4 regions of the Ruegeria sp. BG5 genome follow, and region 3 is predicted to be linked to each of the others. Evidence: riboswitches for the same ligand, from Rfam matches in the RefSeq annotation. Region 3 holds a riboswitch; each other region holds the start of a gene.
The links. Region 3 has a riboswitch for cobalamin ahead of ACR0KX_RS00565 (hypothetical protein). Riboswitches for the same ligand answer to the same signal wherever they lie in the genome.

Region 1: another riboswitch for cobalamin. It lies ahead of ACR0KX_RS12895 (DUF1636 domain-containing protein); the one in region 3 lies ahead of ACR0KX_RS00565 (hypothetical protein).
Region 2: another riboswitch for cobalamin. It lies ahead of ACR0KX_RS17865 (hypothetical protein); the one in region 3 lies ahead of ACR0KX_RS00565 (hypothetical protein).
Region 4: another riboswitch for cobalamin. It lies ahead of ACR0KX_RS10135 (DUF1636 domain-containing protein); the one in region 3 lies ahead of ACR0KX_RS00565 (hypothetical protein).

Annotation. Positions count from the first base shown of each region.
Region 1 covers NZ_JBQFTC010000003.1:164,401-171,920, reverse strand. The annotation lists gene ACR0KX_RS12920 (substrate-binding domain-containing protein) at 134-1,162, shown strand; partial or broken gene ACR0KX_RS12915 (GH1 family beta-glucosidase) at 1,167-2,465, shown strand; gene ACR0KX_RS12910 (glucokinase) at 2,487-3,494, shown strand; gene ACR0KX_RS12905 (carbohydrate kinase family protein) at 3,529-4,455, shown strand; gene ACR0KX_RS12900 (D-lyxose/D-mannose family sugar isomerase) at 4,474-5,139, shown strand; cobalamin riboswitch at 5,199-5,402, shown strand; gene ACR0KX_RS12895 (DUF1636 domain-containing protein) at 5,502-5,858, shown strand; gene ACR0KX_RS12890 (ABC transporter ATP-binding protein) at 5,855-6,631, shown strand; gene ACR0KX_RS12885 (ABC transporter substrate-binding protein) at 6,644-7,520, shown strand, end outside.
Region 2 covers NZ_JBQFTC010000007.1:43,317-50,836, forward strand. The annotation lists gene ACR0KX_RS17830 (c-type cytochrome) at 15-530, opposite strand; gene ACR0KX_RS17835 (prephenate dehydratase) at 651-1,484, shown strand; gene ACR0KX_RS17840 (SRPBCC family protein) at 1,538-2,005, opposite strand; gene nudC (NAD(+) diphosphatase) at 2,039-3,022, opposite strand; gene ACR0KX_RS17850 (bifunctional 2',3'-cyclic-nucleotide 2'-phosphodiesterase/3'-nucleotidase) at 3,250-5,082, shown strand; RNA gene ffs (signal recognition particle sRNA small type) at 5,122-5,220, shown strand; gene ACR0KX_RS17860 (alpha/beta fold hydrolase) at 5,250-6,107, opposite strand; cobalamin riboswitch at 6,266-6,486, shown strand; gene ACR0KX_RS17865 (hypothetical protein) at 6,574-6,981, shown strand; gene ACR0KX_RS17870 (protein-tyrosine phosphatase family protein) at 6,973-7,485, opposite strand.
Region 3 covers NZ_JBQFTC010000001.1:125,742-133,261, forward strand. The annotation lists gene metH (methionine synthase) at 1-2,339, opposite strand, end outside; gene ACR0KX_RS00560 (homocysteine S-methyltransferase family protein) at 2,336-3,388, opposite strand; gene ACR0KX_RS00565 (hypothetical protein) at 3,603-3,902, opposite strand; cobalamin riboswitch at 4,025-4,236, opposite strand; gene ACR0KX_RS00570 (AbrB family transcriptional regulator) at 4,332-5,396, opposite strand; gene ACR0KX_RS00575 (nucleoside 2-deoxyribosyltransferase) at 5,617-6,321, opposite strand; gene ACR0KX_RS00580 (AAA family ATPase) at 6,353-7,520, opposite strand, start outside.
Region 4 covers NZ_JBQFTC010000001.1:2,122,177-2,129,696, reverse strand. The annotation lists gene ACR0KX_RS10155 (precorrin-8X methylmutase) at 1-313, opposite strand, end outside; gene cobG (precorrin-3B synthase) at 313-1,434, opposite strand; gene cobN (cobaltochelatase subunit CobN) at 1,431-4,724, opposite strand; gene cobW (cobalamin biosynthesis protein CobW) at 4,728-5,783, opposite strand; gene ACR0KX_RS10135 (DUF1636 domain-containing protein) at 5,780-6,160, opposite strand; cobalamin riboswitch at 6,254-6,473, opposite strand; gene ACR0KX_RS10130 (NAD(P)-dependent oxidoreductase) at 6,577-7,520, shown strand, end outside.

The DNA.
Region 1 (7,520 bases), on a different contig from region 3:
CTCTGTCAACAATCTGTTTCTGATACTGCACTATGTTTGGCAGAGATCGAATTGACGGAATACAGGTTGACGAATGGTCGATTTGGCCACAAAACAAGTCTAACACCTCATTTGAAGGCGCTTTGAACCGCTCATGAACCTGAAACAGCTCTCGGAAATCCTGGGTCTTTCACAGACAACCGTCAGCCGCGCGCTGAACGGCTATCCGGAGGTGAGCGAGGATACGAGGGTCCGGGTTCAGGCCGCTGCGCAGAAACATGGATACCGACCGAACAGCCGGGCCAAGGGGCTGGCGACGGGCAAGTCCATGGTGATCGGGCATGTGATCCCCAGCTCATCCCAGCATGAAATGGTGAACCCGATTTTTGGGGATTTCGTCGCCGGTGCTGCAAAGAAATATGCCGAGCATGGCTATGACATGATGTTCACAAACGCCGACGACACCTCGATCGAAGAAGCTTATCGCAGCCTGTTTCAACGCGGCGCGGTGGACGGGGTCGTGCTGCAAGGTCCCAAGGTGAACGAGCATCGGATTTCAGTGCTCAGCCGCATGTCCGTGCCGTTTATCGTGCACGGACGTTCAACTGGGGTGGACCTGCCTTATGACTGGATCGACGTGAACAACAAAAGTTCGTTTCAGCGCGCGACCCGGTTTTTGCTGGATCTGGGCCATCGCCGCATCGCATTGATCAACGGGCTTGAGGATATGGATTTCGCCCATCGCCGCCGCGACGGGTATCTTGCTGCGCTGGCGCAGGCCGGGCTGGTGCCGGATCCCGACCTGATGCGCAGCGCCGAAATGACCGAGGTTTACGGCCATCACGAAACCCGCGCCATGCTGGCGCTGGACAATCCGCCCACCGCAATTCTGACTGCGTCCATGATCTCGGCCATTGGTGTGCGCCGCGCTTTGGAGGAGGCTGGCTTGCAGATGGGCCGCGATGTGTCCGTGATTGCCCATGATGACGACCTGTCCTACCTCAAGAACGGGCAGGACGTGCCCATTTTCACAGCCACACGCTCATCCGTGCGTCAGGCGGGGGAACTGGCCGCCGACATGCTGATCGAGCGCATCAAGTCCCCGAACGATCCGACCAAAACCAAATTGCTCGAGGCGGAACTGGTCGTGGGCAGATCAACCGGCCCGGTGCCAAGCAGGTAACAAAATGAAATACACCCGCGCTGATTTCCCCAAGGATTTTCTCTTTGGTGTGGCAACCTCGGCCTATCAGATTGAAGGCCACGCGAAGGGCGGCGCTGGCCAGACCCATTGGGATACCTTCGCCGCCTCGCCCGGCAATGTCGTGCGCTGCGAAAACGGCGATCTGGCCTGCGATCACCTGAACCGGTTCCCGAAAGATTTCGATCTGGTGCGCGAGGCCGGGTTTGATTGCTATCGCTTTTCAACCAGCTGGGCGCGGGTCATGCCCGAGGGGCGCGGTCAGGTCAATCAGGCCGGGCTGGACTACTACGACCGGCTGACCGATGCGCTGCTGGATCGCGGCATCCGCCCCTGCGCCACGCTTTATCATTGGGAATTGCCTTCGGCCCTGGCCGACCTCGGCGGCTGGCGCAACCGCGATATTGCCGGGTGGTTCGCCGATTTCACCGAGGTCATCATGGGCCGCATCGGCGACCGTATGCACAGCGTCGCCCCGATCAACGAGCCCTGGTGCGTGAGCTGGCTGAGCCATTTCGAAGGGCACCACGCCCCCGGCATGCGCGACATTCGTGCGGCCGCGCGCGCCATGCACCATGTTCTGCTGGCCCATGGGCGCGCCATTCAGGCCATGCGGGGGCTGGGGATGAACAACCTGGGTGCGGTGTTCAATCTGGAATGGGCCGAACCCGCCGACAGCAGCCCAAAGGCACGCGAGGCCGCCGATCTTTATGATGGGATTTACAACCGGTTCTTTCTGGGTGGCGTCTTCAAGAAAGCCTACCCGCAGAATGTGCTGGACGGGCTGGAAAAGCACTTGCCAACCGGTTGGCAGGACGATTTCGAAATCATCGGAACGCCCGTCGACTGGTGTGGGCTGAACTATTACACCCGCAAGCTGATCGCCCCGTCCGACACCGCATGGCCCAGCCTGAAAGAGGTGCCCGGCCCGCTGCCAAAAACGCAGATGGGGTGGGAGATCGAGCCGACGGCCCTTTCTAGTTTTCTGACCCGCACGGCGCGGGATTACACAGGGGATCTGCCGATCTATGTCACCGAAAACGGCATGGCCAGCCCCGAACGGCAGCAGGATGACGACCGGATAGAGTATTTGAATCAGCATCTTACGGCGGTGCAAACTGCGCTGGATCAGGGCGTTCCGGTCAAGGGCTATTTCATCTGGTCGCTGCTGGACAATTACGAATGGGCGTTCGGCTATGAAAAGCGGTTCGGGTTGGTCGATGTGGATTTCGACACGCTGGAGCGCAGACCCAAAGCCTCGTTTAACGCGCTGAAGTCGGCGCTGGCGCAGGGTGAACCCGTTGCGGTGCCCCTGGCACAACCGGCAGGTGCGGTGCATGAGCATTGGAACCTGGTAGCAGATATCGGCGGCACCAACACCCGGCTTGGGGTCATCACAAACGGAGAGCTGACGGATCTGCGCAAGCATCCGACCGGTACCCTGCCCGACCTGCTGGAGGCGTTCCACAGCCTGCGTGATGACGTCGGCACCGACCCTCAGGCCGTTGTCGCCGCAGGCGCGGGCCCGGTTCGCGATGGCGTGATCCAACTGACAAACGCCCATCTGGACCTGTCCGAGGCTGAGTTAGCCAAGGCCACAGGTGCCCGACATACCTATGTGATCAACGACTTCACCGCGGCAGCATGGTCCGTGGCCGAGGCAACGAAGGCCGATGTGGCCGTGCTGCAGGGCGACCCTACACCGCCAACCGGCACCCGTCTGGTCGTTGGCCCGGGAACCGGGCTGGGGGTCGGGGCGCTGTTGTATTCGGAAGGACATTACCACACAGCCTCGGGCGAAGGCGGTCATGTCGGTGTCTCCCCGCGCCACCGGGACGAGGTTGATATTTTCGAAGCCGCCCGTCACATCGCGCCGGACTGTTTCTTTGGCGACAGCCTGAAGCTTGAAGCTGAAATGTTCCTGAGCGGAACGGGTCTGCCTGTCCTCTATCAATCCATCGCACTGGCCGCCGGTCAGATTGACGCAGCGCACCGCCCGGCAAAGGACATTCTTCACGACGCCCGCAACGGATCGGATGCACATGCCGTCAAAGCGGCAGAGATGTTCACGACCCATCTGGGCGCTCTGCTGGGTGATCTGGCCGTCACCTTGATCCCTCGGGGCGGCGTGTTCCTGGTGGGCGGCGTGGCGGAGAAGAACCGCTGGCTGTTTGGCGAGCGCTTTCTGGATGCCTTCAATCAAGGCGGGCGATTCAGCGATTTGCGGCAAGGGATGAACCTTTATATCTCGGAACAGGTCGAATTTGGCATTGTTGGCGCTAACAACTTCTGTAAAAATGCGCTCATGCGGTAAAACCGTGTGACCATTTCCAAAGAAGGACCGCGGGATGATCCTGTGTTGTGGCGAAGCCCTGATCGACATGATCGCCGAACCGACCAATTCAGGCGCGCAGGGCTATGTGCCCCATTCCGGCGGCGCAATTTTCAACACGGCCATCGCGCTGGGGCGCTTGGGCGCGCCGGTGGGGATGCTGACGGGCCTGTCCTCGGATATGTTTGGCGCGCAATTGGCGGACACGCTGAAGGCAAGCCATGTGGACACCTCGCATGTGATTGTCAGCGACCGCCCGACCACTTTGGCTTTTGTGAAGCTGGTGGATGGGCATGCCTCGTACAGTTTTGTTGATGAAAACACGGCGGGGCGAATGTTGCAGCCCGAGGATATGCCGCAGCAATTGCTGGCGACCTCGACCCTGTATCTGGGGGGGATCAGTCTGGCTTGTGAACCCTGTGCCGATGCCTATGCCGCGCTGCTCGACCGTCATGGCGGCGACCGCGCGGTGATGCTGGACCCGAATATCCGGCCGGGATTCATCAAGGACCAGACCCGCTATCGCACCCGCCTGAATCGCATGATCGCGCAGGCCGATATCGTCAAGGTTTCGGACGAGGATCTGGATTGGATCATTCCCGGGCCGGAAACCCATGCCGAGAAGGTGCCCTTGTTGCTGAAGGCCGGGCCGTCGGTGGTGATTGTGACGCGGGGCAGTCAGGGGGCGTCGGGCTATCTGGCGGACGGGTCCGAGACATCGGTGGCGGTCAAACCGGTGCAGGTTGTCGATACTGTGGGCGCCGGCGATACGTTCAACGCGGGCGTTTTGGCCGAACTCCACCGCGCCGGGCACCTGAGCAAAGAGGGCCTGCGCGCCTTGACGCCTGATAGCCTGCGCGCGGCTTTGTCCCTGGGCGCAGAAGTGGCCGCCGTCACCGTATCCCGCGCCGGGGCAAATCCGCCCTGGGCGCATGAGCTTTGATCCCACGAGGGAACCGACATGAAACGATCCGACATCAACGACATCAAGACCGAGGCGCAGGCCTTCATCAAATCCTTCGGCGCGGTCCTGCCGCCCTTCGCCGACTGGTCCCCTGATCAGATGCGCAGCGCAAAGGCCGACACGATCCGCGCCCGTGGTTTGGGCTGGGACATTACCGATTACGGTCAGGGCAAGTTTGATGAACTGGGCCTGTTCCTGTTCACCCTGCGCAATGGCGACGTGAATGATCTGAACCAGGGTCGCGGTATGCTTTATGCCGAGAAACTGCTGATTTCGCGCGACAAACAATTGTCTCCGATGCACCGCCATATCATCAAGGCCGAGGACATTATCAACCGGGGCGGCGGTGATCTGGTGATGGAGATCTACGCCTCGGACACCGAAGGCGGCATTGATCGCGACAATCCGGTGGTTGTGCCCAGCGACGGCTGCGATGTCACCATCACCCCCGGCGAGTTGCTGCGCCTGAAACCCGGCGAAAGCGTGACCCTGATGCCCGGTATCTGGCATGCTTTTTGGGCCGAGCGTGGGGATTGTCTGATCGGTGAGGTCTCAACCGTCAATGACGACCGCACGGACAATGTGTTCGAACAACCGATCCCCCGGTTCGCGACCATTGAAGAGGACGCAGCACCGGAATTTTTGCTGGTTGCGGATTACTAAACACTCAGTCCGCGCCGCCAAAATCTCGGTCAGAACGCTTGACAATTAAATCCGCGACAGACTAGCTGACCAGCGATGGTTCCCGTTGCGATGCCTGCGGGATGAAAATGGGAATACGGTGCGGCCCTGCGGCCAAATCCGTGACTGCCCCCGCAACTGTAAGCGGAGAGCGACGCCAAATCACCACTGGCCTGAACAGGTCGGGAAGGTTGGCCAAGCCATGACCCGCAAGTCAGGAGACCTGCCATCACCTGTGCAACCAACCCGGGGCGGGGCGTCCTGGAAGGAGGATTTGATGGCTCAATTTTTCGCCTGCGGGCGTGGCTTCTTCTTTTCGCGCGGTTTCCGCAGCGGGGACAGCCATGTCATCCCAAGCTGACCACTTCGTCCTGATCTGTTCGACCTGTCAGGGTGAAATCGAAGCCAAGGCAGCCAAGGCCAGTTTGGACGCAACCTTACCACCGGGGTTTGCGACCCGGTTGATTGCCTGCATGGCAGGGTGCGAACGCCCCTTGACCGTTGGGCTGCAAGCCGAAGGCAAGGCGCAATACCTGTTCGGCGATATCCAAAGCCCCGCCGATCTGGACGCGATTGCCGCCTTCGCCCGCCAGTTCCGCGACAGTGCCGACGGCTGGACCAGCGCAGCCGACCGGCCCCCTGCCCTGCTTTACAAAACTCTGGCGCGTCTGCCGCGCCTTTCGACAGAGGGCAAGATATGAGTTTTCTGGTTGCCAAGGGGCTCGAATACTACGCCCTGAATGGGGATGTGTTGCTACAGGATGTCTCCTTCTCATTGGATGAGGGGTCGATCCTGGCCATTGCCGGGCCAAACGGGGCCGGGAAAACCACGCTGTTGAACCTGCTTTGCGGCCTCGAACGTCTGGCCCTGGGCGATGTGACGATCAAGGGGCAAAGCCTGCGTCAATTGTCCGCCCCGGAACGGGCACGCACCATCGCCGTGGTCGGGCAGCAGGAACTGCCTGACGGCCGGTTGAAACTGCGCGACTATGTGGCCCTTGGGCAAATCCCGATTCAGGCCGACCGGTCCGCCGAGGATCATAAGGCCGATCTTGAGCGGGTGCTTGAGATCACCGAACTGGTCCCGCTGGCCGATAAACCGATGCAACGTCTGTCCGGCGGGGAACGTCAGCGGGCGCATATCGCACGGGCTCTGGCGCAAAGGCCATCGCTTTTGTTTCTGGACGAGCCGACAAACCACCTCGACCCCGACGCCAAGGGCCACATGCTGTCGCTGGTGGCCGAACTGGGCGTGACGGTTGTGATGATCGTGCACGATCTGGTCATGATCCCCGAATTCGCCACCCATGTCGCTTTGATGAAGGCAACCCGCATGACCGGCTTCGGCCCGGTTCCCGAAGTTCTAACACCCGAGCGTGTGCGCGATACGTTTGGCGTTGACTACCTGTGTTTCCAGCACGAAGGGCGCGTGATCCCGGCGCTGGATATCCGAAAACGAAAGCTGTCATCTTAACAGGAGAATTTGATGATGCAGAAATTCTGGTCCGTAGTCCTTGTTTCGGGCCTCGCGAGTGGTGCGGCGGCACATGAAGTGACCGTCGACAATTGCGGAGAACCACTGGTGTTCGACGGCACGCCCGAGCGGATTGTCGTGCACGACATGAACATGACCGACATGGCCTTTGCGCTGGGTTTGCAGGACAAGATTGTCGGCCTGACCGGCATTACCGGCTGGTACAAGACCAGCCCGGATTTCGATGCAAAACGCGGTGACATCCCGGAACTGGCGCCCAAATACCCCACCGTCGAAAATCTGGTCGCGGTCGAGCCGGATATGTTCTTTGCCGGTTGGTATTACGGCATGCAGCCGGGTGGCGAAGTCACCCCCGACACGCTGGAACCCTTTGGCATCAAAACCATGGTCCTGACCGAAAGCTGCGTTCACCTGAACAAGGACCGCCCCGAAGCCAGCATGGACCTTCTGTTCGATGACGTGCTGCGTCTGGGCAAGGTGATGCATGTGGAAGACAAGGCCGAAGCGTTGGTTTCGGGCTGGAAAGACCAGCTGGCGGCCATCGAATCCAAAACCGCAGACCTGCCGAAACCCCGCGTCTTCCTGCTGGACGGTCCCGCCGATGCGCCCTTTACCGCCGGTAAATTCGCCATTCCAGACGCCATGATCGAGGCTGCGGGCGGTGTCAGCGTCACCCATGACATGGACACCAGCTGGGGTCGCACCTCATGGGAAGCAGTGGCCGCCGCAAACCCCGAATTTCTGGTCCTACTGGACTATCAGACCGGGAACGGTGCCGAGGACACGTTCAAGTTTCTGCAGGAGCATCCGGCCATGTCCCTGACCGATGCCGTCAAGAACGAACGCTGGATCGGTCTGCGCTATGAAG
Region 2 (7,520 bases), on a different contig from region 3:
ATTCGTGAGGGCAATCAGTTGCCGATGGTCTGCAGGTAAGCAATCACATCCGCGCGCTCTTGCGGCTTTTTCAGGCCCGCAAAGCTCATGGTCGTGCCCGAGATATAGTCGCTGGGGCGTGTCAGGAACGCGTCCAGGGCTTCGGGTGTCCAGTTGCCGCCATGCGCAAGCATGCCTGCCGAGTAACCGCCAAAACCCTCGGCCGTGCCCAGCGGACGGTCCACTACGCCGTACAGGTACGGGCCGGTGCCGTTTGCGCCATCTTCCAGCTTGTGGCACGCGGTGCACTTGCGGAAGACTTTTGCGCCTTTTTCGACGTCGGCGGCGGCCAGCAGATCCTCGAATACCACCTCTTCGCCGTCGGCGCTTTCGCCCGAACTTTCGGTTTCGATGATATATGCGGCCTGCGCATCACCGTGGCCACCATGCGAATGGTAAAGGATGTCGCCACCCCATTTGGCAAGAAGCAGCACCAGGAAAGTGCCGAACAGGCCTGCTGCGGCCTTGGTAACTGTCATCGTGTCGAACATTGATCGCGTGTCCATTTCAGCTGTCTGTGCAGGTGTCTAAGGCTTCCCCTGACGAGAGGCAAGGTATAGACACCGCGACGAAACGCCCAATTCTGGAACTTGTTGCACGGAATCGACCAAATGACCAATCGCATTGCTTTTCAAGGCGAACCCGGCGCCTACAGTCACGAGGCCTGCCGCAACGCGCGCCCGGAAATGGAGGCCCTGCCCTGCCGCACCTTCGAGGATGTGATCGAATCGGTCCGCTCGGGCGAGGCTGATCTGGCGATGCTGCCGGTGGAAAACACGACCTACGGGCGGGTGGCCGATATTCACCGGCTGTTGCCGCACAGCGGTCTGCATATCATCGAAGAGGCGTTTGTTCGGGTGCATATCAACCTGCTCGCTGTGCCGGGTGCAAAGCTGGAAGACATCACCGAGGCGCATTCGCATCTTGTGCTGCTGCCCCAATGTGCAGGGTTCCTGCGCGAACACGACATTCGCGGACGCGTCAGCCCCGATAACGCACGTGCCGCGCGCGAAGTGTCCGAGGCCGGTGACATTCATTCCGCCGCGCTGGCCAGCGAACTGGCCGGAGAGATTTACGGCCTGAACGTTCTGGCCCGCCATATCGAGGATCACGGCGACAACACCACGCGCTTTTTGCTGATGTCCCGCCAGGCCGACCTGTCGCGCCGGGGGGCGCATGAGATGATCACCAGCTTCGTGTTTCAGGTGCGCAACATCCCGGCCGCGCTATACAAGGCCATGGGCGGCTTTGCCACCAACGGCATCAACATGACCAAGCTGGAAAGCTACATGCTGGACGGCTCGTTCACAGCGACGCAGTTCTACGCGGATATCGTCGGGCACCCGGACGACCGGAACGTGCAACTGGCCATGGACGAGCTTGAGCACTTTACAACCAATGTCGAGATCCTGGGCGTCTACCCGGCAGCGCAACCGCGCGGTTGATGTTAGGTAGTCCCGTTTGGGTTGGGTGGCACACTGGCCGCCTGAGCCGCGCCCTAAGCCCCGTGTTTATGGCGCTGCTCCAGCTCTCGGGCGAACTCGCCCAAGCGGATTTGGAATTGCTTGCGGAAACGGGCCTGCCCCAGCTTCATTGATTGCAGCAGAAGGCGGGCAGGCAGTGATTTCGCGCTTAGGGACATTTCGACGCTCAGGCGGGTTCTGCGTTGTGACAGAGCCAGAAAATCAACGGTGGTAATGCCGCTCATGCCTTTGCTGTTGGCTTCGAACCGCATCTGCGCAGGACGGTCGCAATCGGTCATCACAACAGACATCTGACGCGGCTTGCCGCGCAGCTTGAACTCGGTCTCCCAAGTGGCGCCGGCCTCGACCGGGACGCCTTGGGTTGTGCGCCGAACATCGATGCCGCGCCGCATGGCCATACGCTCGAACCGTTCGAAATCGGCAACCATTTCGAATACCGAATTGATCGGGGCTTCGATATCTTCGCGCGCTGAAAACTGCATGTCTGCCTTTGCTGCCTTTTGTCCAGTTTTTCCTTAGTCCAGCGTGTCCGCAAGCCAGTTTTGCAACAGAAAATGCGCGATGGCCCCTTTTCGAGCGGGCAGCAGGGTTGGATGCTCGCCTGCGAAAGCCTGCATCATTTCCGTTTTGCTGACCCACATCGCGTCTTCAATCTCGACCGGATCGATCAAGATGTCACGCGACAGCGCCTCGCCCGCGCAGCCGAACATCAGCGAGGCCGGGAACGGCCAGGGTTGGCTGGACAGGTACGACACCGTGCCGACCGGCACGCCTGCCTCTTCCATCACCTCGCGCCGTACGGCGGCCTCAAGCGTTTCGCCCGGTTCGACAAAGCCGGCCAGCAGTGAATACATCCCCTCGGGCCAGCCGGGCGAGCGGCCCATCAGCACCGCGTCACCATGGGTGATCAGCATGATGACAACCGGGTCCGTACGCGGAAAATGCTGCGCGCCGCAGGTCGGGCAACTGCGCTGCCACCCGGCCTGCGAGATTTCACTGGGCGCACCGCATTTGGCGCAGAATTTATGCGTTTCATGCCAGCCGATTACCGCCTTGGCCGTCGCCGCCAGTTCGGCATCAAGGGGCGACAGGCGAGTCATGATCCGGCGCAATTCGGCAAAGACATGGCCTTCGGGCAGGTCGGGATGTTGCTGTTCGGTCTTATCGACAAACGCGCCAACACCGGTCAGGTCCAGCCCTTCGGCGGCCCAGTCCGAAATATCCAGCGCAAACAGTGGGGCATCTGAAGCATCCAGCCCCAGAAAGATCGGGGCAGAAACAACTCCGCCGGGTCCGCACGTGATCAGGGGATGAGACATGGGCTGCAAAGCCAACCGATCCAGCCTGTCACCCTGCACCAGCAGTTTACCGCGCCACAACAGAACACATCTGGCTGCCGGATCGCCTTGTGCTTGCGACAACTTCTCGGCGTCGCCCCGAATATGGGCTGCACGATTCAGACCCGCGCCACCGAAAGTCACCTGTTCTGCATTTATCATCACCTGCCCCTTCGGCTTTGCTGACAGGGCTGCCATGACTGCCCCGGCGTTGCAATGGCCTTTCGCGGTGCCGGGCCATGCGCGGCCAGAGGCAATGCTTGCACAGGCCTGGAAACATTGGCATTAAGTCTACCAATTGTTGATTTTGATTTAGCACCAGCATCCAATAGTAGAATTCAAGAGTGAAAACTGGACCTTTTAGACCGGGTCAAACTGAAAGTTCGGATGTGCATATTCGTATCCTCGCGACAACTGATCTGCACATGAATCTGACCGGTTTCGACTATTACTCGGATCAGCCGGACCCCACGATTGGATTCACGCGAACCGCCAGTCTGATCCGCACGGCGAGAGCAGAAGCAGACGGCGCGCTTGTTTTGCTGTTCGACAATGGCGATGCGCTTCAGGGCACGCCGCTGGGCGATCAGGCGGCACAGGACCCTGACGGCCATCCAATGATGCAAGGGTTTGCGGCCCTGCACTATGACGCCGTCGGGCTTGGCAATCACGATTTCGGCTTTGGGTTGGAGGTGCTGGACACTGTCCTTGATCAGGCTCCATGTCCTGTCCTGTGCAGCAATATGCGCCGCCGGTCGGAGGTTTCGCAAAGCTGGCAGGGCCATGCGGTGCTTGACCGATCGATTTCGCTGAACGGGCAAGACATTCCCATCCGCGTGGGCGTGTTGTCGGTTCTGCCCCCTCAGACCACGCAATGGGAAGCGCATCATCTGGGCGATGACATCGCGGTCGAGGACTGTCTGAGCGCGGCGCGACGCACCGTGCAGACCCTGAAATCGGCGGGGTGTGATCTGGTCATCGCGCTGGCCCATTCCGGCCTCGGTCAGGATCAGGAAGCACCGGGGCTGGAGAATGCCGTGATCCCACTGGCCGCCATTGACGGCATTGACGCCCTAGTGGCCGGGCACACACACCTGACCCTTCCCGGCAACGACCACCGGGGGCTGGCCCATGTCGACCCTGAGGCCGGATTGGTCCATGGCAAACCGGTTGTCATGCCCGGGTCCGCAGGAAATCATCTGGGCGTGATTGATCTGAACCTGTCCCACTCTGCCGATCTCGGGTGGCAAATCACCGACCAGCAGGTCGGGTTGAGACCGCTTCGCCAAAACAACTCCGCCCCTGAAACGCCAGAGGACCCCGACATGGTCCGGCTTTTTGCACCCGTGCACGCCCGAACCCGCACCAAGATGGCCGAGCCGGTGGCGCGAATCGCAAAACCGATGCACAGCTTTTTCAGCTTTTGCGCCGTTGATCGGGGGCTGGCATTGGTGGCCTCGGCGCAGGCCGCCGCCTTGCGCCCCTATCTGTCCGGCACCGCACTGGCCAATATGCCCATGTTGTCCGCCGTTTCGCCCTATAAATGCGGCGGTCGGTCCGGGCCGCGCTATTACACCGATGTCCCGGCGGGCGAGGTTTGTTTGCGCCACATTGCGGACCTTTACGTCTTTCCGAACGAACTGAGGGCGGTGAAGGTCAGCGGCGCTCAGGTGCTGGACTGGCTTGAGATGTCGGCGGGTCTTTTCAACACCATGCGTCGCGACGCCGAGACCGATCTGATCGACCCCGGTCGGGTTGGGTACAATTTCGACCTTCTCTTTGGCCTGACCTACCAGATCGACCCGTTCTACCCGGCCCGGTTTGACGCTCAGGGGCAGTTGATCGACAATTCTCACCGCCGCATCCGGCAGGCCAGAATTGACGGGTCTACGCTTGACCCCAATCAGGATTTTGTGGTCGCGCTCAACAATTACCGCGCCAATGGTGGCGGGCATTTCCCGTTTGTGGAAACGGCAGAGCCGATCAACCTGCCTGCAATAGATATCAAGCGAATCCTACGCGATTATCTGACCGGGTACCTGCCCGCCGACCCGCTGTCTCAGGCGGTTTATCCGTTTTCGTACACGCCGCAGGCCGGGGTTCAGGCAATCCTCAGTACGGGGCCCGGCGCGCTGAAGTACCTGCCCGAATTGCAGAACTACGACCCTATCGTTCTGGACCCGGACCCGCAGGGGTTCGAACGCATCCGGCTGACACTCTGACGGGTTGTCATTTTCCCCAGGCTTCCCTATATCAAGCGCTGAGAGGTTGGCGCGGGCGAGCGCCTCGCCAACCTGGTCAGGTCCGGAAGGAAGCAGCCACAACGAGCCCCGCTTGGGTCGATGTCCAACCTCTCACCTTTCCCCCACGTATCCGCTCATCAGCACAATCAGGCAACCAACCGGGGCCAGATTGCCGAATTCCGGCGGGCAAATGCGCCGATATGGCCGATCTCTTTCACTCCGAACTCCTTGGGTGACAACAGGTGCCGCCGCGCGTCCGGCCCATACAGATCCACCAGACGCCATACGGCTTGTGGCGGGACGGTCTGATCGTCGTCGCTGGTGAACAGATCTACCGGAACACCCAGATCCGCCCAGCGCGCCAGTGGCAGTTTTTGCCCGATCTCAGGCACATAATTCAAAGGTGCGGTGCACCACCTGCGCCATTGCCAATAGACAGAGCCCGGCAGATCGGCACCGAACCCAATGGCTTTGCCGGGCAGATACCCCAGGGCTTTCACAAGCAGCGGTACATGCCCATGCCAGAACGCCCAGGCCAACCCCCGATAGGGCCATGGGTGATCGGACAGCGTCACCAACCCCGAGCAAACACAGATCATCCGGTCGATCTGGTCGATATCCGGCTGAATCGGCCCCAGCATTCCGCCGACGGAATGACCAATGCTCCACTGCCGGGCGTCGGGAAACCTTCGGCGCATCTCGGCCCGTGCTGCGGGCATATCGATCAGGGCCCAGTCCGACATCGTGACCTGCGAGTCGCGCATGGGGCCGGAAACAGAGTGACCGAAATCGCGATAGTCATACGTCAGGCAGGCCATGCCACGCTGGGCTGCCAACCACCGGGCAAAGTGCTGGTAGTAGTCGCGCGGCACACCGGTCGCCCCGTTCAGAACCACCACCGTGTCGGGATCAGTAAAAGGCCGATACATCCGCGCCGACAGCTGGGCCGGACCAGCGGGAAACTGGAAATCCTCGATCTTCACGTGCTGCTGCGTGTCCAACATCGAACCTGCGGGCCTTTCTGAACCAATCGGTTTACCTGCCCAAGAGGCACAACAACCCGCAGCCGAGTCAACCCTGCTGCCACTTGACCACACGTCGCCCGGCACAAGACTTGTGTACGTGACACCCAAAACCGCGCTTGACTCAGAACGCGAACAGACGCTAGCGGTTGTGTGATGGTTTCCGATCCACACAATGGGTCGGGATGAAAAGGGAACACGGTGCGGTTCTGCCCGGTCAAACCGGAACGAACCAAGGCCGCGACTGCCCCCGCAACTGTAAGCGGTAAGCGATGCCGGAATGCCACTGGCCGAAAGGCTGGGAAGGTCGGCAAAGCAACGACCCGCAAGTCAGGAGACCTGCCATCATCAACGTAACCGAAACTCGGGCGGGGTGTCCGGGCAGGTCCTGACAGCGCATAGCTGAACCGCCTGCCAACGTCCCCGTCCGCCGCGCGGAGGGCGCAGGATGATCTGGAAGACAAAAACCCACAAATACGTGGCGACCATTTGCCAACGCACAGGCGGGCCCTGCCCCGCAATGGCGCGCATGGCGCGCGCGCTGGCCGAGGCAATGAACAAGGCCGACCACGTCACCAGCGAAGGATTTGAAATCGAAGGCAGCAGCGACCTGACTCATTGCGCGCAAGGGTGCATGGCCCGCTTTCGCGCAGGACCTGAACAGATACGCATCTTCTGCGGGACCGAGGCGGACACGCCGATCCAAACGCTGGATACATATGCCGACCTGATTTTTGACGAGACATGCGCGGCCCTTCCGTCCGGGGCCTTGCCAAGAACACCTTGCGCCATGCTTGAGGTCTTGGCCCTGAGACCTTCAAGACCAGTCCAGGAACCGGCACGGGTATCAGCCTGAGCGCGCATCCAAAGGTGCGTGGGTCGCATTCGTGGCCCATGCCATCTGCTCGTCGGTTTCCACCGCGCAGGGGCGCAGGGCCCGCAACCGGGCCAGCGCCTTGTCTGCCGGTTCCCCGCATTCCAGCATCAGGCGCAAGACCACCATACCGGATCGCCCGCACCCACCCCGGCAATGCACCAGCACCCGGCCACCGCCGGACAAAGCCTGCCGCGCCGATGCGCTGACCGACCCCCACCGATCCTGAACGGCGCGCGGCGGGGCGCCAAAATCCTCGACCGGCAAATGAACCCATCTGCTGGCGCGGCCCTGAATGTCACTGCCAAAGGTCCGGGCCCCGTCCTGCAGCATCTCAACTTCCGTGGTCATCGAGATCACAAGACCGGGTTTCCAATCCGCAATAGTATCCAGATCGCCCGCGTAATCTCCGCCGCGTCCCGGCATCGAGGTCAGCGCAAGTGTTCCGCCTCCGACTTGCAGCGCGTAGACGACCAGTTGCGACATCAAAGATTTCCTCCCAAACCCAAGCCTGCTTGTAA
Region 3 (7,520 bases):
CTTTCATGCAGCATCTCGGCCATGGCTTCGGCGATCCGATCGGCCAGAGCCTTGACGAGGATCGCGCCGTAATTGTCGTTGACCTTGTCCAGCCGCTCGGCAATGTCAGAGTCCTCCGGTCCCGCCGTGACGACAAACCCGCCGACATGGTCCGCACTATGGCCTTCCGGGGCGACAAAATCCGACAACGCGACATTCGGTCGATCACCGCGTTTTACGGTCTGCTGGCGCAGCGTGTGCAGGGCGGCCAGAGTTTCAGCGCGATCCGGGCCGGTATACAGCCGGATGTCATCGCCAACCGCGTTGGCGGGCCAGAATCCAACAACCGCGCGGGGTGTGAACCAGCGCTCTGCGATAATCTGATCCAGCATTGCCTGCGCATCGGCAAAAAGCGCCCGCGCCGCCGCGCCCTGTTTTTCATCTTCAAGAATTCCGGGATAGACACCGCGCATTTCCCAGGTCTGGAAGAAGGGCGTCCAGTCGATATAGCGGGCGATTTCGGCCAGATCCCAATCCTGCAGAACGCGCGTTCCGGTGAAGGACGGAGCAACGGGCTCGTAAGCATCCCAATCCAGTTTCAGCGCATTGGCCCGCGCCTTGGCCAAAGGCAGGCGGTTCTTGGCCCGCTCGCCGCGCTCGTGTTTGTCGGCCACATCGGCATATTCGGCCTGAATCCCGGCGACATAATTGGGCTTCTGCGTCGGGCTCAGCAACGCGCCGACAACCCCGACAGCGCGGCTGGCATCGGTGACATAGACCGCCTGCCCATGCGTGTAACGCGGCGCGATCTTGACCGCCGTGTGCACCCGCGACGTGGTTGCGCCGCCGATCAGCAGCGGAATGTCGAACGCTTCGCGCTCCATTTCCGAGGCCAGATGCACCATCTCGTCCAGCGACGGCGTGATCAGCCCGGACAGACCGATAATGTCCACCTTTTCCTCACGTGCGACTTGCAGGATCTTCTGAGGCGGGACCATGACGCCGAGATCCAAAATCTCGTAATTGTTGCAGGCCAGGACAACGCCGACGATGTTCTTTCCTATATCGTGCACGTCCCCCTTCACGGTCGCCATCAGCACCTTACCCGCAGATTGCCGACCCTCACCGCCATTCCGGCGCTTTTCTTCCTCCATATAAGGCAGCAACACGGCCACGGCCTGCTTCATCACCCGGGCTGATTTCACCACCTGCGGCAGGAACATCTTGCCCGCGCCAAATAGATCGCCCACCACGTTCATCCCGGCCATCAGAGGACCCTCGATGACATGCAAGGGGCGTTCCGCATCGGCGCGCGCGGCCTCGGTGTCTTCTTCGATGAACTCGGTGATGCCATTGACCAGCGCATGCTCCAGCCGTTTCTCGACCGGCCAGTCGCGCCAGGCCAGGTCGCGGACTTTCTCCTCGCGCTTGTCACCACGGAAACGTTCGGCGATGTCCAGCAGGTTCTCGGTCGCGCTGCCGCCGGATTTGGGCTGGCGGTTCAGAACCACATCCTCGCATGCTTCGCGCAGGTCGGGATCGATCTGGTCATAGACCGCTAGTTGGCCCGCATTGACGATGCCCATATCCATCCCGGCCTGAATTGCATGGTACAGGAACACCGCATGCATCGCCTCGCGCACAGGTTCATTGCCACGAAAGCTGAAGGACAGGTTCGACACGCCGCCTGAGACATGCGCATGGGGCAGGTTCTGCCTTATCCAGCGGGTCGCCTCGATAAAATCGACACCGTAATTGTCGTGGTCTTCGATCCCGGTGGCGACGGCAAAGATGTTGGGGTCAAAGATGATGTCTTCGGGCGGGAACCCCATATCCTCGACCAGAATGCGATAAGCGCGGGCGCAAATCTCGGTCTTGCGTTCGAAGGTATCGGCCTGACCGGCCTCGTCAAACGCCATGACCACCACGGCGGCACCATAGGCCAGACACAGACCCGCGTGATGGCGAAACGCCTCTTCGCCTTCTTTCAGGCTGATCGAGTTCACCACCGGCTTGCCCTGCACGCATTGCAGCCCGGCCTCGATCACCTCCCATTTCGAGCTGTCGATCATGATTGGCACGCGGGCGATATCGGGCTCGGACGCGACAAGGTTCAGGTATTCGACCATCGCCTGTTTGCTGTCGATCAGCCCTTCATCCATGTTGATGTCGATGATCTGAGCGCCGTTTTCCACCTGATCGCGCGCAACGTCCAGCGCGGCGGCATAGTCGCGGTTCACGATCAGTTTGCGAAATTGGGCCGAGCCGGTGACATTGGTCCGCTCACCCACATTCACAAAGGGGATGTCGGGCGTCAGGACAAAGGGTTCCAGCCCCGAGAGGCGCAGGTGACGGGTCATGCGGGCACCTTTCTGGGGTCAAAGGGCGCAACCGCATCCGCAATCGCGCGGATATGGTCGGGTGTGGTGCCGCAGCAACCGCCAACCACGTTGACGATGCCATCGCGGGCAAACTCTTCGACTTGTGCTGCGGTCTGGCCCGGGGTTTCGTCATACTGGCCGAACTCATTCGGCAGGCCCGCATTGGGGTAGGCGCAGGTCAGCGCGCTGGCAACGCTTGAAATCTCGGCCATATGCGGGCGCATGGATTCTGCGCCAAGGGCACAGTTCAGCCCGACGGTGAAAGGGCGCGCATGGGCGACCGAATGCCAGAAGGCGGTGGGCGTCTGGCCAGAAAGCGTCCGGCCCGAGGCATCGGTGATCGTGCCCGAGATCATCAGCGGCAGGCGGCGTCCGGCCTTGGCGAAACTCTCGAAGGCCGCGAAAATCGCCGCCTTGGCGTTCAGCGTGTCAAAGATCGTCTCGATCAGGATCAGGTCAGAGCCTCCTTCGATCAGCCCGTCGATCTGCTGGCCATAGGCTGTGCGCAGATCATCGAAACTGACGGCTCGGTATCCGGGATCGTTCACATCCGGGCTGATCGAGGCCGTCCGGTTCGTCGGACCCACAGCCCCGGCCACAAACCGGGGTCTGCCATCCTCAGCCGTGGCCCGGTCCGCCGCGCGCCGGGCCACCTGCGCGCCTGCGACGTTCAGATCATGCACCGCAGCCTCCAGCCCGTAATCAGCTTGCGCGATGGTGGTTGAGGAAAAAGTGTTGGTTTCAAGGATATCCGCCCCGGCCATTGCGAACTCGTATTGAATGTCCTCAACTGCCTGCGGCTGGGTCAGCACCAACAGGTCGTTGTTGCCCTGTTGCGGATGATCCGGGTGATAGTGATGCCGACAGCCGGGGCCATGGATGTGACCGTTGGCGGTAAAATCCTCTTCGGTCATGTTCAGCGTCTGGATCATTGTGCCCATGGCCCCGTCAAGGATCAGGATGCGCTGGGCAGCCAATGCGCGCAGCGTCGCGAGCGCGGGTGTGTCGGGCAAGGTAAAGTCAAGCATTCGCGGTATCCAATCGGCTGTGTGGGCCGAAGGTATAGCGCGTTGGCATTATGAGGTGAAATGATTGTTATTCGACTAAATTATGAGCTTGCGTCATAATGTGTCTTGTTCGTCGCGCATATCCAACGAAATCACCAATAAGCAGTCAAAGCATTGCCCGGCCAAAATCGTCCAAAATGCGGGCGGTGGCACAGGCTGAATTGCCCGCATGAGGTCACAAGGCGGCGCGGCGCGCGCGATGGCCCCCTCGGCGCTGTTTTGCGGGCAGGGCCAGGAACAATGGTTCCAGGGGCATCTGCATGGATCGGGCCAGCAGGTCGCAGAACACAGCGATGGCGGGAGAAGTCTCGGCAAACGGTTTGGCCTTGGCCAAAGCAATCCGCGCCTGCGCGTGGTAGTTTGCCGAACCGGGCAGGCCGCCCAGCCATTGCATATAGCCCATCTGCCCCAGCTCTTGCGCGCGCTGCGGTGGCACGTGGCCGGTATCCAGTTGGGAAATGGTCAGGTCAAGCATAACGACGCCCTCCGCGCTTTTGGGCGGCTTGTGTGGGTCATCAACAGTGGTGTCTGGCCAGTGCGGTCCATCTCTTGTCGCTCCGTCCACGGGCACCCCGCCCGAGTTAAGGTGACTGCGGCACATATGCGCCGGAGATGGCAGGTCTCCTGACTTGCGGTTCTTCGCTGTCCCCGTCCTTCCCGGACAACCCAAGCGGGGTCATCCAGTGGTCTGTCGGGGGTCGCTCGCCGCTTACAGTTGCGGGGGCAGTTGCGGCTTTGGGCGTTTGCCCGCACCGCATTCCCTTTTCAGCCGACTCAGAGCGTCGGACACCATCGGCAGCACAGTCTCATAAGGCCAAAGCTGTGTCTACTGGTGCCAGCAAAGCACGCAGCGTCGGATTGCAACCCGGCAGGAATTGAACCCAAATCAAACTGCGAAACCCCTCTAATCCCGAGAGCCGGACCAGCGCACCAGAAGACTGGCCGCGATGGGCGCGCCGATGATCACCAGAACGATCCGTGTCAGATGGTGGGTAATGACAAACCCGAGATCCGCGCCCGAGACGATGGCCAAGACCGTCATTTCAGCCTGCCCGCCGGGGGCAAAGGCGAGGAAGGCCTCGATCGGTTGCCCGAACCCCAACGTGGTCACAAGGGCCGTGAAGGCTGCCGCAAGTATGGCCAGCACAACAACATAGGCGCAGCCCGCCGCCACAACTTTGCGCAGCTCGACCCATGTGACACCGATAAATTTCACGCCGATGGTGCAGCCGATAAAGAATTGCGCGACAAGGATCGCCTCGCGCGGTGGGCGGGTGTGGATGAAATCGCCCAGTGACAAGGCCGCAGTCAGGATCATTGGGCCCAGAATGGACGCTCCGAACAGGCCGATCCGCTCACCGCCTTTCCAGCCGACAATGGCGGCGACGACCATCAGCGCCAGTTCGTGCAAAGGCAGGTCGCGGGCGGGTTCGCCAATGGGGTTGGTCAGGTCAGCGTCGTAGAACAGGGTCAGGAGCAACGGGGCGAGCGTCACGATGATCAGCACGCGCGTGCCATGGATCAGGGACAGGGCGCGCGGATTGGCACCGGCCTCGGTGCCGAAGATGATCATGTCTTGCAACCCGCCAGGCATCGCGGCGTAAAAGGCCGTTTTGTCGTCAAAGCCCCAGACCTTGCGAAAGAACGGCACCCCGACCAAAGCGATCAACAGGATGAAGGGTGGGATCAGAGCAATCGACGCTGCCATTTTCGGCAGTTGGCCAAACAGATCAGGCGTGATCGAAGCCCCCACCGCCACGCCCAGGATAGTGCGCGCCGCGACCGAGATTTGCCCGAACCCCTCCATCGGCGCATGCGCCAGTGCCGCAATCAGGCAGGCGGTCATGGGGCCGAACAGAAAGGGCAGTGGCAGGCCCAGCATCCAGAATACGACCGTTCCCAGCCCGGCAAGGCCGAAGGTAATGGCCCGCCTAACGGGGCGGCTTGGTGATGTGGCTTGGACGGACAAATTTCAGGCCCGATGTCATTGGGTCAATTGTATCCAATGGTATACAAATGGGCGCGGTTTGCAAGACCACGCGCACCGACCATTCGGCATGCCCGAGTGAGGAGCGGTCCGTGATGCAGCTTGGCGCTATCAGCGTGTGTTGGATGAGATCCGGGAACGAGGTGTCGAAATCAAGGCGAGTGTCACTGAATTCGTTTCAACCCCACCAATCCAACAGGGCTTACGTGGGTGCCGACCCGCCAAATGCAGCCTGATAAGCCTTGTTGCTTTTCGCCCAGTCGATCAGTTCCTCACCCGCTTCCAGCGCGGCCTTCTCGTTTGGCGCATTCGAAATCGCGTCGAGCCGCTTGTGAAGGTCCGAACTGGGGTCTGCGGTCATCGCCCCAACCTCCATCACAAGGCTGACATTCGGGGGCGGGGTGTAGACATAGCCGTTCTGCGACTGAGCTTCGATCCGTTTGAGCAGGGCGGGCACGATGGATGCGGTGTCATGCACATAGTCCCAATTGGTCGAAAGCCCCTGAATCATCGGGTTATCGACCCCACCAAACAGCGTCACCGGTGTCGTCTTGTAGATCACAAGGGGCATTCCAGCGGCGTAGGCGGTCGTCACCTCGACAATACTGCCGCCATCGGGCACCCGGCCATCCATGTTGAACACAAGGCTCGAGCAGCGCCCGAGCAATTGGTAGATATCTTGCGCATAGCCGACCTTGAGGATGATATACAGCATCTCTTGGCCCTTTTGCGACCAGACCTGAGGGTCCTGCAACATATCCATCATCTTGGCGATCTCGACGCCGTCGCGCGGGGCGAGATAGGTGCCGAACCCTCCGGCCTCGAGCACGGCGGCGATGTTATATTGCTCCCATAGATCACCGACGCTGAACATCGGGCCCGAGCAGAAAACGATATGGTCTGTCATGAAATGGTCCTCTGGTTGAAATTCAGTGTCGTCAGGCCGGGTCTGAAGCGGCGGCGCCGGGCTCCAGCCGACCGGCCCAATCGGCAACCAACTGCGCGCCCTCGGCTTCGCGCGCGGTGCCGGTTAGCATATCAGACAGCACCCGCGCACAGCGCAGGGCCAGCGAAACCGATCCGGCAGCCCCGGCTTCGTCAATTGCGGTGCGCAGCAGCGCCTCGGCCTCGTCTTGTCGGTCCAGAACAGCCAGCACCTGTGCTTTCAACCGCATCAGGTCCGGGTTCCAGACCGGCTGGTTCAACATCCCCGACATTTGCAGCCCGGTGTCAACAATCGCCAGCGCTGTATCCGGGTCATCATTGGCCAGCCGCGTGTCAGCCATGATCGCAAACCCCATACCCGAACCTGTCTGACTGCCGGTTTTCGCCAACAGAGCCAGACCGGCATCAACCTCCTGACACCGCTTGTCCGGCGGGTCGATGGGTTGCCCGGCCCGGAACAACTGGCTTAGCCCGCCCCAAAGCGGGATGCCAAGCTGGGTGCATGTCTCATAGGTCTCGGTGGCCAGCGCATAGGCGCGGTCACTGTCCCGGCGACAATGCAGGGTTATGATCAGAAAGGCCCGTGCGGCGGCCAGGCTGAGCGCCGAGTTCAACTCCTCGGCCAGCGCCAACCCCGCCTCGGCACGTTTCAGCGCCGTATCGGGCGCGCCGCACCACCAATGGGCCACCGCGCTGACCCCATAGGCCAGAACGCCCTGATCGGTGCCAATGCCATAGGTAACTTCGGCGTAATCCTCGGGGCGGTAGAGACGGATCGCCTCTTCTGCATGTTCAACGGCAATCTCACCTTCGCCCAGTTGAAACCGCAGAAAGGCAAGCGTGGTATGGGCGCGCAACATGCCGATCCGGTTCGCGCCCGCGCCGGGCATAGCCAGAATGCGGTCGGCATATTCTATGCCCTTAGCGCAGTCTCCCTTGTCCAGAAAATGCGCGGCCAGCCCGTTCAGCGCCGATGAGGTCTCATCCGCGTCACCAAGACGTTCGGCCAGTTCCAACGCGCGATCCAGCACCGGTTTGATTTCGGGTGAGGCAAAGCCCCGCACGCCCATGATCGCGTTTTCCAGCGGGATCTGGATGGACAGCTCGATCTCGTCCCGCTGGCGGTTTTCCTCGGTCTGCTCCAGCGAGGCCAAAGCACGG
Region 4 (7,520 bases), 2.0 Mb from region 3:
GCACGCGGTCGTCATGCAGGGTGCAGATCACCTCATTGTCGGCGGGCAGGCGGAAGCGGGTCACACCTTCGCTGACCATCCGCGCGTCGCACAGGATCGGCGCGCCATTTTCCAGCGCGGTGCGGGCGGCGGTCACGAAACCGGGCGAGAAATGCACGAACTCTTCCAGACCAACCATGCCAGCGGCGTGGATCATGCGGACGGCGACCTGCTCCTCGTCGGTATCAAAACGGGCCAGATCGGCCTCGGACCGGATGGTGGCAAAGCTCTCTTTGTAGATCGCTGCGCCGTCGGTTTCGTATTCATAAGGCATCAGGTCAGGTCCATGGTCAAAAGTGTTTCGGGGCTGAGCCCGCGCTGACAGGGCTCATCCCCCGCGCGGCCCCGTTTGACAAGATCAAATCGTCCGTTGTTGCCGACCAAAGTGACGTCGGAGGGGCCCATGCGGGCACATCCCTTGGCGCAGCCCGAGACATGCAGGCTGCCGGGAACGCGCGCGGCCAAAGCGCGGGCGATGTCGCGGGTTTCCACATGCGCCTGCGGGCAGAATGGCGCGCCGGGGCAGGCGTCGGTGGTCATCAGCGGGTCGGCACCATCCGTGACAAAGTCCGGGGCAGGTATCGCCGCCCCGCCTTCCAGCAGGATCAGCCGCCACGGAGTGACACGCAGGGCTGTTGCGCCACTGTCGTCAATCAGATCGTAAAGTTTGCGGGCCGGCAGCGACCCAAAAGCTGCGCCATACAGCGCACCCAGTTCATAAAGGCCGGGGTGCAGTTTTTCGCCGACCGGGCCGGGCGCGTGTCCCTGCCATTCCTGCGGCAGCGCGTCGATGACCCGTGCCATGCGGCGCGTCTCGGGCGTATATGTTTCTGCAAACCACCGTGCCAAAGCGATGACATGGACAATGGCATTGGCCTCGGCCACAGGCCGCCCGGTCTCGCAGCCGTCGGCGCGCAGGATCAGACCGTCAGCGCCGGTTTCCAGACGAATATCCGCCGAATCCGCGCTCAGCAGTCGCGCGGGCCCGGTGTCGATGGCAAAGCCGAACTTTGCGGGCAGGGCAGGCAGTTCCGCCAGCCGGTCAATCAGTTCCTGAGTCAGGCGCGCGGTCAGATCGCCCGCCTGATACAGCGGCGTGACCAGAATGTTGCGCCGCACCTCGATGCCCGGTTCCGCATCCAGCAGGTCCAGTGCCGCCAGTTCCTTGAGCAGTGGCTGGTGGTCATAGTCCTCGACCCCCCGCAGTTGCAGATTGGCGCGGTTGGTCAGGTCGATCGAGCCATTTCCAAACCGATCTGCAAGGTCGCACAGACCCAGCGCCTGATCGACCGTCAGGCGCGCCAGCCGAGGCCGTACCCGCACCACCAGACCGTCGCCCGACATCATCGGGCGGTGCGCGCCCGGGCACCAACCTTGAACAACGGGGGCGCTCATCCCAGCCCCTCCAAATCCGCGCGGATCGAGTTCCGGCGGGTGTTCCAAAGCCCCGCCTCCAAAAGGGCGCGGAACCGGTCCTGCATGGCCTGATGCGCCTGCGGGTTGGCCTCGGCCAGAAAGGCATCGACCTGCGGATCGCCCAGCGTCGCGTCGTGATACAGATCGAACAGATGCGGCGCGACCGTGCCCGACAGATGCGCGAAGGACGCCATGTGATCCAATGTTGCCGCGATCTCGGCAGCGCCCCGGAACCCGTGCCGCTGCATTCCGGCGATCCAAGCAGGGTTGGCGGCGCGGGCATGGACAACGCGGCTGATCTCTTCGGGCAGGGTGCGCGCGCGGGGATTGTCCGGGTTGGTGTTGTCCAGATGGTACAGCTGCGCCTCGCCGCCGGTCACCTTTTTGGCCGCTGCAAACCCGGCCTCGTGCGTGGCGTAATCGTTGGCCAGCAGCAGGTCGGTCTCGGTCAGGTCCTGCAGGTGGACAAAGCTGTCGGCATTGGCGACGCGCTGCGTGATCCCATCGACGTCCTGCGCGATATGCTCGCCTTCCAGCGCATAGGAACTGGCCTGCAACCATGCTTCACCCGCCTGCGTGCGGGCCTCATCCGTATAAATTTCAGACAGTTGCGTCATGTTCACGCCATAGCTGCCCGGCGCGGGGCCGAACACGCGCGCAGCCGGGGCCTGCCCGGCATAGGGGTTCCAGTCCGGTGCCTCATCCCGTTCGGACAAGACCCGCACCACTTGACCGTAAAGCGCAGAGAGCGTCGGGAACACGTCGCGGAAAAGTCCCGAGACGCGCAGGGTGACATCCAGACGCGGGCGGCTGAGGTCGGTGATCGGCAGAACTTCGATGCCTGAGACGCGCTCGGACCCCTTGTCCCAGACCGGCTTGACGCCCAGCAGGTGCAGCGCCATGGCGAATTCTTCCCCGGCGGTGCGCATGGTGGCCGAGCCCCAGAGGTCGACGATCAGCCCCTTGGGATAATCGCCCTCTTCCTGCAAATGCCTCCGCACCAGTTCCTCGGCCAGTTTGACCCCTTGGGTATAGGCGGCACGCGTGGGCACGGACCGTGGATCGGTGGTGTAGAGGTTGCGCCCGGTGGGCAGCACATCCGACCGACCCCGATAGGGGGAACCCGAAGGGCCAGCCTCGATCCGTTTGCCCGCCAATGCGTCCAGCAAAGCGGTGCGTTCGGCATGGGCCGAGGGCGCGGGGTCGAAATTGCCGGTCACGTCGGGCACCCGGCCAAAGACATGCAGCCCGTCGCCGAACTGGCTTTCCTTGATGTCACAGACAAAGCGGTCGATGCGGGTAATCGCCTCGGCGGTACAGGTGGCCTGATCGAGGTCCAGGTCGCTTTCCAGCCCGATGGCCTGCGCCTCATCCCGGATATCCTCTTGCAGGCGGTCGCGGCGCTTGGGGTCCAGCCCATCGGCGTTTGAAAACTCGTCCAGCAGAGATTCCAGCCGCACCATCCGATCCGGCGTACCGCTTTCCTTGAGCGCGGGCGGGATATGGCCCAGCGTGACGGCCCCGATCCGGCGTTTGGCCTGCGCGGCCTCGCCGGGGTCGTTGACAATGAACGGGTAGATGACCGGCAGATCGCGGATCAGCGCCTCGGGCCAGCAATCGGCGGACAGGGCGACGGATTTGCCGGGCAGCCATTCCAGCGTGCCATGCGCGCCGATATGGATCAGCGCATCCGCACCCAGCCCTTGGCGCAGCCACAGGTAAAACGCCACATAGCCGTGGCGCGGAGTGCGCGAGAGGTCGTGGTAATCGTCATCGCGCAGCTCGGGCGAGCCGCGTTCCGGTTGCAGTGCGATCAGGGCCTTGCCGCGTCGCAGGGCGGTGAAATGGAAGGCTCCATCGGCGCAGGCCGGATCATCTTCGGGCTTGCCCCAGACGGATTGCAGATCACTGCGCAGGGTTTCGGGCAATTCGGCCAATGCGGTCAGGTAGTCCTGCAGCGGCCATGAAATCCGGACATCCGGCAGCGCATCGGCAATCGGCTCGGCAGGGGTGGTGTCATAGCCTGCGCCTTGCAGATCGGACAGCATCGCCTCGGCCGAGGTCAGCGCGTCGAGGCCTACCGCATGGGCCATCTGCCAGTCCTTGCCGGGATAGGTGGACAGCACCAGCGCAGGCGTCTGATCGGCTTTGGGTTTGTCGTGCAGGTTAAGCCAGCCTGACACGCGGTCGATGATCGCTTCGATCCGCTCGGGCTCGGCCCGGTGGGCGAAACGGGAATATTCCAGATGCGGGTCGCGCTTGCCCGGTTCCTTGAACGAGGCGATGCCCGCTGAAATCCGCCCGTCCACTTCGGGCAGTACCACATGCATGGCGAGGTCGGCGGGGGATAGCCCGCGTTCCGCCTCGGCCCATGCCTTGCGGCGCGAGGTGGCCAGCGCGACCTGAAATACCGGCACGTTGGCGGCGTCCAGAGGCGAGGTGCCCGACGCGCCTTTGCCCGAGAATGAGGTGGCGTTGATGATGGCCGACGGGGCCAGCGCCACGACCTGCTCACGCAGCCAATCGGCTGCTGCGGGCGCTTTCAGAGACGGAGCGAACAGGCCCACCGCCTCAAAACCCCGCACGCGGAGGCTGCGGATCAGAGCCGCGACAGGAGCGGTGTCGGCTGAGGTCAGATAGGCCCGGTAGAAGGTCACAAGGATGCGTTTTGCATCGCCCGTGAAGGCGGCATCCACCGGGATCACGCCGCGATCCGGGCACCACGCGCCGCATTCGGGCAACGTCTTGGCCCCCATCACCGGCCCGGCATAAAGCCCCGCCGCCAGCGCCATTTGCGCCAGGGCGGCCTGCGCCGCGACCTCTCCGCCGGTGTCGCACAGATGCGCCAATCGCCGCAGGGTCGAGATGGGCAGGGTGGAATAGTCATCCAGCCGCGTATCCTCGCGCCCGTCCGCAGGCAGGACCGCCAGCGCGATGCCCTTGGCCTGCGCCAGTGCCAGAACCTGTTGCAACCCGTAGGACCAGTAGGGCACACCGCCGATCAGGCGGATCAGTATACCCTTTGCGCCCTCCAGCGTCTGTTCCACATAGGTATCGACCGACAGAGGGTGCTTGAGCGCCGTTAGGTTCGCCAGCCGCATCGTCGGCATCCGCCCCTCGGGGCCGCCACCGCGATGCCAGCCCGCCGCAAAGGCGCCGAGGTCACTGTCCGAGAACGACAGCACCACCAGATCCGCCGGGCTCTGGCCCAGATCGGTCGGGGTCTCGGTTTCCTCTAACCCGTGGCTTTCGCGGAAGACGACGTGCATGGTTTACTCGGCAGCCTCGGTCACACCCACGAGGATATCGCGGATCGCGGCCTCTTTGATGTCGTCATGCTCGGCAATCACGACCAGACGTGAGCGACGGTCCTCGCCGGGCTCCCAGGGGCGGTCATATTGGTGCCGGACGCGGGCACCGACGGCCTGCACCAGCAGACGCATGGGTTTGCCCTGAACGGCGGCATAGCCCTTGACGCGCAGGATGTTCAGCTCATTCGCCAGACGTTCGATCTTGGCGACCAGATCGGCGGGTTCGGTCTGTTCCGGCAGTTCGACGATGATGCTTTCGAAATCGTCATGCTCGTGGTCGTGGTGGCCGTCGTGATGCGACGGTCGAGCGTCCATGTCATCCTCGGCGGCGGCCTCAAGGCCCAGCACGACGCGCACGTCCACGGCACCTTCGGCCACTTCAACCACGGGCAGAGGGCGCGGGGCTTCGGCCGCGATGATTTCTTTGGCTTTCGCCACACCTTCGGGACCGGCCAGATCGGGTTTGGTCAGCAGGATGATGTCGGCGCAGGAGATCTGGTCCTCGAACACCTCCGACAAAGGTGTTTCGTGGTCGATCGAGTCATCGGCCAAGCGCTGGGCATCCACCGCCTCGACATTCGGGGCGAAGCGACCGGCGGCGACAGCCTCGGCATCTGCCAAGGCGATCACGCCGTCCACGGTGATCTTCGACCGGATATCGGGCCAGTCGAACGCCTTCAGCAGCGGTTTCGGCAGGGCGAGGCCTGAAGTTTCGATCAGGATATGATCCGGGCGCGGCTCCAGCGCCATCAGCGCCTCGATGGTGGGGATGAAGTCATCGGCCACGGTGCAGCAGATGCAGCCATTGGCCAGTTCCATGATGTTTTCCGCCGGGCAATCCGGGATCGCGCAGGATTTCAGGATGTCGCCATCAACGCCCACATCGCCGAACTCGTTGACCACCACGGCCAGACGTTTGCCTTGCGGGTTCTGCATCAGATGCTTGACCAGCGTCGTTTTGCCCGAGCCCAGAAAGCCGGTGATGACGGTGACGGGGAGTTTTTCGAGGTTGCTCATTTCAGGGCTCCAATCGGGGGAATGCGCGAGGCGCAGTTTTTGCGAAAATGTTCGGGGCGCTCGCGCCATTTGACCAAGCCGTCCTCGGTGGCCAGATACTTGGTCGCTCCGTCGACGATGACGTCAACGTGATCGGTTTCGTTGAGGTTCTCATAGACAAAGGTCCAGCGATCCGGCCCGCCACGCAGCACGATGGAACAGCCCTGATCGCAATTCGACAGGCATTCGACGGCTTTCAGTGTGACGCCCTCGGGCAGGTCCGCCTGTTCCAGCGCTTTGTGCAGCAATGTGCCGGGGCGCTGGTCATCATCCTCGATGGGCAGACCACGGCGGCACGTGGTGCAAACCAGCAGCTCGACCGGCGCAGTCTCGGTCATGTCTCTCATCCCCCCAAATCCTCTTCGCGGGGGACGGGGTTTCATGCGGGCCACGCGATGCACATGGACCCGACACCGGAACACCCCGCCCGGTTTCAACTTCGGGTGCTGGCAGGTCTCCCGGCTTGCGGATGTCAGAGGCCCGGTTCGTCTGGCTCCTCTGTCGGATGTCCCGCCTTCCCGGCCTGGCAGGCCAGTGGCATTGGGCACCCTCTCCGGTCACGGTCGCGGGGGCGGCTGCGTTTGGCGGATAAACCGTTGACGCATTCCCTTTTCATCGGCTGTCGCCGACACCAACGACAGGGACATGCGGCACGTGCGGGCAGGTTGTCAAGCGCGATGCGACCACCATCGCGTGGCTAGGATGAAAAGCGACCTGCCAGCGTCGCTGGGCGGCATGACGCGGTGCCCGCGACATGGTCGCATACCGGAAAACACGCAGGGAGACGCGAATAATGAAAGTTGGGTTCATCGGACTTGGAAATGTGGGCGGAAAACTCTCGGGCTCATTGCTGCGCAACGGGATCGACCTGACGGTCCATGACCTCAATGCAGACCTGGTGGCAGAATTCGTCGAAAAGGGCGCAAAGGCCGCCGAAAGCCCGGCCCAGCTGATGCACGATTGCGACGCGGTGATCACCTGCCTGCCATCGCCTGCCGCCTCGGACGCGGTGATGCAGGAGATGTTGCCCGAGGTCGGCCCCGGCAAAATTTGGATGGAAATGTCCACCACCGACGAGGCCGAGGCCAAGCGGCTGGGTGCCATGGTCATCGAACGGGGCGGGGCGGCGGTTGATTGCCCCGTTTCCGGCGGATGCCACCGGGCGGCAACCGGCAATATCTCGATCTTCGCGGGTTGCGACCGGGATACTTTTGAGCGAATCCTGCCCTTCCTGACAACGATGGGCCGTCGGGTGTTGCATACCGGCGATCTCGGCTCGGCCTCGGTTCTGAAAGTTCTGACCAACTATCTGGCCACCGCCAACCTGATCACCTGCGCCGAAGCGCTGGTGACCGCCAAAGCCGCCGGGATGGACCTGAACACGACCTATGAGGCGATCAAGATCTCGTCTGGCACCTCATTTGTGCATGAGACCGAAAGCCAGGTCATCCTGAACGGCTCGCGCGATATTTCCTTTACCATGGACCTTGTCAAAAAGGATATCGGCCTGTTTCAGGACGTCGCCGACCGCGCGGGTGTCCCGCTTGAGATCAACCCGATCATGATCAAGATCTTCGAGGACGGCATCGCACGCTACGGCGAACGCGAACTGTCGCCCAACATCATCAAACGCCTGGAAGACGCCACCGGCCTCGACATCCGCGCGCCCGGCTTTCCACCTGAAATGCAGGACGATGA